Panacibacter ginsenosidivorans: one gene and its partner. The protein of the gene in region 1 interacts with the protein of each later gene in a pairwise test. Links are inferred from orthologs where the notes say so. Each region holds a gene or a part of one and is shown on either strand. Other genes may lie near its edges.

The links. The genes of interacting proteins can lie anywhere in the genome.
Region 2: the proteins of ftsA (region 1) and FRZ67_RS09575 interact in binary tests that used the Escherichia coli proteins (3 or more experiments, as listed by UniProt). The link is inferred for Panacibacter ginsenosidivorans from one-to-one orthologs.

Annotation. Positions count from the first base shown.
Region 1 is NZ_CP042435.1:3,940,663-3,944,525, forward strand. The notes cover bases 560-3,438. They hold ftsA (cell division protein FtsA), read left to right. Parts: upstream 560-1,227; coding sequence 1,228-2,649; downstream 2,650-3,438. Other genes in these bases: FRZ67_RS16525 (cell division protein FtsQ/DivIB), read left to right, coding at 560-954; ftsZ (cell division protein FtsZ), read left to right, coding at 2,738-3,438. In the rest of the region: more of FRZ67_RS16525, read left to right, coding at 1-559; more of ftsZ, read left to right, coding at 3,439-3,863. UniProt on the Escherichia coli protein: Essential cell division protein that assists in the assembly of the Z ring. May serve as the principal membrane anchor for the Z ring.
Region 2 is NZ_CP042435.1:2,284,744-2,287,975, reverse strand. What follows is about bases 1-2,840. They hold FRZ67_RS09575 (rod shape-determining protein), read left to right. Parts: upstream 1-827; coding sequence 828-1,853; downstream 1,854-2,840. Other genes in these bases: FRZ67_RS09565 (rod shape-determining protein MreD), read left to right, coding at 2,778-2,840; mreC (rod shape-determining protein MreC), read left to right, coding at 1,927-2,778; gcvT (glycine cleavage system aminomethyltransferase GcvT), read right to left, coding at 1-229. Outside these bases: more of FRZ67_RS09565, read left to right, coding at 2,841-3,232. UniProt on the Escherichia coli protein: Forms membrane-associated dynamic filaments that are essential for cell shape determination. Acts by regulating cell wall synthesis and cell elongation, and thus cell shape.

The sequences.
Region 1 (3,863 bases):
TGCACCTTGCTGGTAGCAGCTATGCAAAAGAAAGATTCAAAAACATGCACAGGCATTGATATAAAAATTGAAGGCGCGTATGATCATGTGTTTGTTGATGACAAAGTTGTAATGAAAGTGTTGCAGAAGAATGGTGCAGGTAAAGGGAAAGAAACAAACGATGTAGCATTAAGAAGTATAGAAGATGAGCTTGAAAAAAATGCATGGATAAAAAAAGCAGAATTGTTCTTTGATAATACACAGGTGCTGCATGCAATGATCGAAGAGCGTGAACCACTCGCAAGAATTTTTACACTCGCAGGTAGTTCATTTTATATCGATAGTAGCTGCAAGCGTTTGCCATTGAGTGATGAGCTTTCTGCACGTGTGCCTATGTTCACTTCTTTTCCATCAGATAAAATGAAATTGTCGAAGCCGGATAGTTTGTTGATGGATGATGTAAAACATATTGCACAATACATTCAGCAGGATAGTTTCTTACTGGCGCAGGTGGCACAGATAGATATTACGCCGCAACGTACTTATGAAATAACGCCTGTGTTGGGAGATCAGCTTATAAAGATTGGAAATGCCGATGATCTTGAAGAGAAGTTTGAAAAACTAAAAAGTTTTTACAAACAGGTTTGGGTAAAAACTGGTTTTGAAAAATATGAGACAATAGATGTGCAGTATAGTGGTCAGGTGGTTGCGGTAAAACGTGGCAGTGGTAAAGTTTACATGGATACAGCGGCTGCGGTAAAACAATTTGCCAATACCATGAAAGAAATGCAGGCGGTTATGAATGATACAGTGTTCGCGGCAGCAATGCCAAAACCTGCTGTGGTAAAGGATTCTGTGATAACAACAACGGATAAGAAAGTAATGACAAATAAAAAACCTGTAGTAGTGCAAAAGAAAACAGTAAAGCCTGCAGCAGATAAGAATAGGCCAAAGGCAGTTTTGAAGAAGCAGTAAAATGGATTTCGTTAAGCTCTTTTTGATACCAGCTGTAGTGCATGCATTAAGCATCGTTGCGTCGCACTCTTGTATTGAAGAATAGCTATGAGCTATTAGCTGCGAGCCACGAGCAAAAAAGAAGCTCGAAGCTCAGAGCTCGCCGCTCACAGCTCAACAGTACAAGTGAGTGACACAACAGGCGATGAGTAAAGAGATACAGCTAAGTACAAAATTTTAATTCGTAAACCGTAGAAAATTTTTATAAACAACAAACAACTAAAACACATATCTATGAACCAGGGCACAAATGTTTCGGTGACACTTCCGAAGAATGAACACGATAGTTCGGAGTCACCTATCATCGTTGGTCTTGATATCGGTACCACTAAGATTGCAGCTATTGCAGGAAGAAAAAATGAGTTCGGCAAACTTGAGATCCTCGGGTTTGGTCGTGCCAACAGCAACGGCGTACAACACGGACAGGTATTGAATATTGATCAAACGATCAAAGCCATTCAACAGGCTTTATTGAATTGCGCAGAAAGCAATCCTGATCTTGAAATTAATGAAGTGTATGTAGGCGTTGCAGGGCATCACATCAAAAGTTTGCAAACCCGTGGTGATATTGTAAGACAAGATCCTGAGATCGAGATCAAGCAACACGAGATCGATCAGTTAGTCGAGAATCAAAGAAAAACTTTTATTCCTGCAGGTGATCAGATCATTGATGTGATTGCGCAGGACTTTCATGTAGATAATTTTCAAAATATTAAAGATCCTGTTGGCTACAATGGCGTGAAAGTTGGTGCAAACTTCCACATCATTACAGGAGATAGAAATGCGATCCGTAATATCAATCGTGCAGTTGAAAGAAGCGGGCTAAGAACAAAAGATTTAGTGTTGCAACCACTTGCATCATCAAGCGCAGTAATGGGTGATATTGATATGGAAGCCGGTGTTGCTATTCTTGATATTGGTGGTGGTACGAGTGATCTCGCTGTGTTTTATGAAGGCACATTAAGACATACAGCAGTGATACCATTTGGTGGTGAGAACATCACAAATGATATACGTATGGGACTTGGTGTATTAAAAAGTCAGGCGGAAGCAATGAAAGTGCAGTTTGGTTCTGCAATTGCTAGCGAAGCAAAAGCAAATGCTTTCATTACCATTCCTGGTTTAAAAGGAATGCCTGCAAAAGAGATAAGCGTAAAAAATCTTGCAAACATTATACAGGCAAGAATGGGCGAGATACTGGATTTTGTAACATATCATTTAAAACAGGTTGGTATGGATAACCGTGCATTAAATGGTGGTATAATCCTTACCGGTGGCGGTTCTCAACTGAATCATTTATTGCAGTTAACAGAATATATCACAGGTTTAAGTGCAAGAATTGGTTTACCTACGGAGCATCTTGCGCCTAACCATATTGATGAATTAAGAAAGCCCATGTATTCAACATGTATCGGTCTTATATTAAAAGGATACAGTGATTATGAAAATAAACGCAAAGAGTTTGATAGCCGTTTCAAAAAAGTACATGTGCCTGAAACATTGAAGAGCGGAACAATGGTTGCAGAAACAGCAGCATTTGCAACAACAGATATGGTTGACACGAAGAAAAGAAAAGGACTTAATAATTTCTGGGACAAATTTAAAGATGGCATTATTGATCTCTTTAAAGAAGAAGGCGATATGGAAATAAAATAGCTATAAGCAATGGTTTTGCCTATAGCTAAAGCTTAAGGCATAAAGCTTCAAAATTTACTTACTTACCCAAACACATAAATTCAAAAGCATGATACATTTTGATCTGCCGAAGCAAAAGTCATCCATCATCAAAGTACTTGGTGTAGGTGGCGGTGGTAGCAATGCAGTAAATTACATGTTCGCCCAGGACATTGAAGGTGTAGACTTTATAATATGTAATACAGATGCCAAGGCATTAGAACAAAGTCGTATACCAAACAAGATTCAGTTGGGGCCACATCTTACGCAAGGTCTTGGTGCAGGTGCAAATCCTGAAGTTGGTAAACAGGCAACAGAAGAATCTTTGGAAGAGATTCGCCGCATACTTGAAGTGAATACCAAGATGGCATTCATTACTGCAGGTATGGGTGGTGGCACGGGAACCGGTGGTGCACCAATTATTTCCAAGATCTGTCGCGATCTTGGAATACTAACCGTAGGTATTGTTACCACACCATTTGGTTTTGAAGGTCCACGCAGGCTTAGACAAGCAGAAGAAGGCATTCGCCAGATGCAACCGTACGTAGATACTTTGCTTGTTATCAGCAATGATAAATTACGTATGCAATATGGTAATTTAAAAATGACCGATGCATTTGGTAAAGCTGATAATGTATTGGCAACTGCAGCAAAATGTATCACAGATATCATTAATAGTAAAGGCACGATCATCGTTGACTTTGCCGATGTATGTACGGTAATGAAAAATGGTGGTGTTGCAATTCTTGGCAGCGCAACCGCAGAAGGCGAAGACCGTGCACAACTTGCTATTGAAGAAGCATTAAGCTCTCCGTTACTGAATGATAATGATATTCGTGGCGCTAAATGGATATTGGTAAATATCAACAGTGGTGATGGTCAGCATGAATGTACCATGGATGAATTTGAAGTGATCAATAATTATTTGCGCACACAAAGTGGCGAAGATGCTGATCTTATTATTGGAACAGGTTATGACAACACGCTTGGTAATAAAATAGGCATTACCATTATTGCAACAGGTTTTGAATATAAAGATCCTTTTGCAAAGAAGGCAACTGTTACAGAAACAAAGAAAGTGCAGGCTGAGCCAGAGAAAATCGTTTTGCAGCTAGATATTGAAGGAATAGAAAAGAAAGTGCAACCACAACCTCTAAAGGCAGTTGTTGAAGAAAAGAAAGAAGATGTGTATGCAC
Region 2 (3,232 bases), 1.7 Mb from region 1 along the record:
GTTTCGATGCATCGTTGGTAGTAACGCGTTGTATAAGATCAAGTGCCTGCTCACCTTTCAAAATAAATTCCCCCATGTGGCTTACATCAAAAACGCCTGCATTGTTGCGAACAGCTGCATGTTCATCATTGATGCCGCTATAACTAATAGGCATATTATAACCTGCAAACTCAGCCATCTTTGCACCCAATGCAATATGTTTTTCTGTAAACGGTGTATTCTTCATCATGGTGATTTTATGTGCCGCAAAAATAACAGACTTGCTGTGCAGGAAAAAATTATGTTCTTAAGTGTGTTTTTTATTTTTTGTAGCCGGGCAGCAGCTTATGCATGAAACTTTTGTTGCGTCGCACTCTTGTACGCAAACAAGAGGTTCAGCAGTTTACATGTTCACCTGTTCAAGAGTTGGTTGACAAGAGTATAACATGTGAACTTTGAAACGCGTAAACCTGTAAACTTGCTCCTGATATTTTGAACGTACAAGTGAGTGACACAACGAAGATGCCATTTGTACAAAAGCTTGTGAACAAAGCCTTTTATCTTATTTTAGGCACTGTGTTTGCTAATAATTGCCGATTTTGATATAAAAGCCAATAAATTCGCAGCAATTTCGTTTGAATAGAACTTATCTGGCATTGGGTGAAACCAAAGTAAATAGGAATTTCACTTTGATTGACCAAATATACTTCCTACCCTTTTTTAACGAGACTTGTTAATTCAAACAGAAGGCCTGAAAAATCTGCATTTTGCACCTTGTTAATTCGGGTTAATTACATGAATTTTGCAGGCATTCAAATAACAGTACTTAAATCGGAGTTTTTAATATAATGGGAATTTTTAATTTTTTTACACAGGAGATAGCGATGGATCTTGGTACGGCCAACACCCTGATCATCCATAACGAAGAAATTGTAGTTAATGAACCTTCTATAGTTGCCCTTAACAGGAATAACCTGAAAGAAGTTTTGGCTGTTGGTAAACGTGCATTGATGATGCATGAAAAAACGCATGAAAGTATCCGGACAGTGCGTCCGCTGAAAGATGGTGTGATCGCCGATTTCAATGCGGCTGAATTGATGATAAGGGAAATGATCAAAATGATCTATCCCAAGAAACCGTTGTTTCCGCCAAGCTGGAGAATGATGATCTGTATTCCATCTTCTATTACCGAAGTGGAAAAACGTGCAGTTAGAGATAGTGCAGAGCAGGCGGGAGCAAAAGAAGTTTACCTGATACATGAACCTATGGCTGCTGCGCTTGGTATTGGCATTGATGTGGAAGAGCCTGTTGGTAATATGATCATTGATATTGGTGGTGGTACAACAGGTATTACTGTAATTGCGCTTGCAGGTATTGTGTGTGATCAGTCTATTCGTATTGCGGGTGATGAGTTCACTGCAGATATTATGGAAGCACTGCGTCGTTATCACAGTTTATTGATTGGTGAAAGAACTGCAGAGCAAATAAAAATACAGATAGGTGCTGCAATGAAGGACCTGGAAAATCCACCGGATGATATTCCTGTAAATGGTCGTGACCTTGTAACAGGTATTCCAAAACAGATCATGGTAAGTTTTCAGGAAATTGCAGAAGCATTGGACAAATCAATTTTTAAAATAGAAGAAGCTATCCTGAAAGCGCTGGAAACAACACCTCCCGAACTGGCAGCAGATATTTATCGCCGTGGTTTATATTTAACTGGTGGTGGTGCATTGCTGCGTGGTTTGGATAAACGTTTAAGCCAGAAAATAAAATTACCTGTACATATTGCAGACGATCCATTAAAGAGCGTTGTGCGCGGTACAGGCCTTGCATTGAAGAACTACCAGCGGTATCCTTTTGTAATGAGATAATAAGACTTAGTTGCGGGTTACCGGTTCCTGGTTCCCGGTAACTTGTAACCTTTAACCAGGAACTTGTACCACTGTGCGTAATATCTTTCTTTTCATAAGGCGTTTCTTTAACCTCATTCTGTTCCTTGTATTGCAGGGCACAGCGATTTATATTCTTACCAACTACAACAAAACGCACCAGGCTGTCTTAGGTGCAGTAGCCAATGAGGTTACAGGAAGCATCAGCACAAAGTATAATAACATTGAATACTACTTTCACTTAAAGAAGACCAATGATTCTTTGGTAAAAGAAAATGCAAGGCTGCATAATATGCAGCCTTCCAGTTTTGAAAGCGCTGATACAACCAATACAATCAAAGTTGATAGTTTGCTTAAAGACACCATGGGTACCAGGAAATTTCTTTTCATGGAAGCGAAGGTGGTAAACAGCTCTGTATCGCAGGAGAACAATTATATCACTTTACACCGTGGTGCAAAGCAAGGAGTAAAAACTGATATGGCTGTTATTGGTCCGGATGGTATTGTTGGTAAAGTGATTCTTGTAAGTGATAATTATAGTCGTGTTATGAGCCTGCTGAACAGGAAGAGCAAAGTGAATGCGATGCTTAAGAAAGGCTTTTATACCGGCGACCTTGAATGGGATGGTAAAGACCCTTCTTACTTAACATTAAGCAGTATATCCAAAAGTGCGAAAGTACAAAAAGGTGATACGGTGCTTACCAGTAATGTGTCGCAGGAACTGAGTTTTCCGCCTGGTTTAATGGTTGGTACTATAGCAGAAATTATTCCTGATCCGGGCAGCAGTTTCCTTACTTTGAAAATAAGGTCTGCTACAAATTTTTACAGCCTGCAGTATGTTTATTTAACTGAGAATCTTCAATGGCAAGAACAGAAAGAATTAGAAGCTAAAACACCAAAAGATTAATGAGCAATCTGCTTAAAAATATTATCCGTTTTACTTTATTTATACTGGTGCAGGCATTTGTGCTTGATAAGGTTCCGCCATTACACCAGTTTGTAAAACCTATATTGTATTTTCTTTTTGTGCTATGGCTGCCTTTTAGTATTAACCGCAGTGTGCAATTGATCATTGCATTTATATTCGGCTTATGTATGGATTATTTTACCGGTACGCCCGGCATGCATGCAATACCATGCGTTATGATCGCTTATCTGCGTCCCTTCTTACTAAACATATTATTATCGCAGGAAAAAACAGAAGTAAGTTATGCAGAACCCAGCATCAAAAGCCTTGGCTGGGCTCCATACAGTGTTTATATTGTAGTGCTAACATTCATACACCATGCATGTCTTGTATTAATTGAATGGTTACAGTTTGGTGATTTTGTTTTCTTCATAGGTAAAGTTGCTGCATCAAC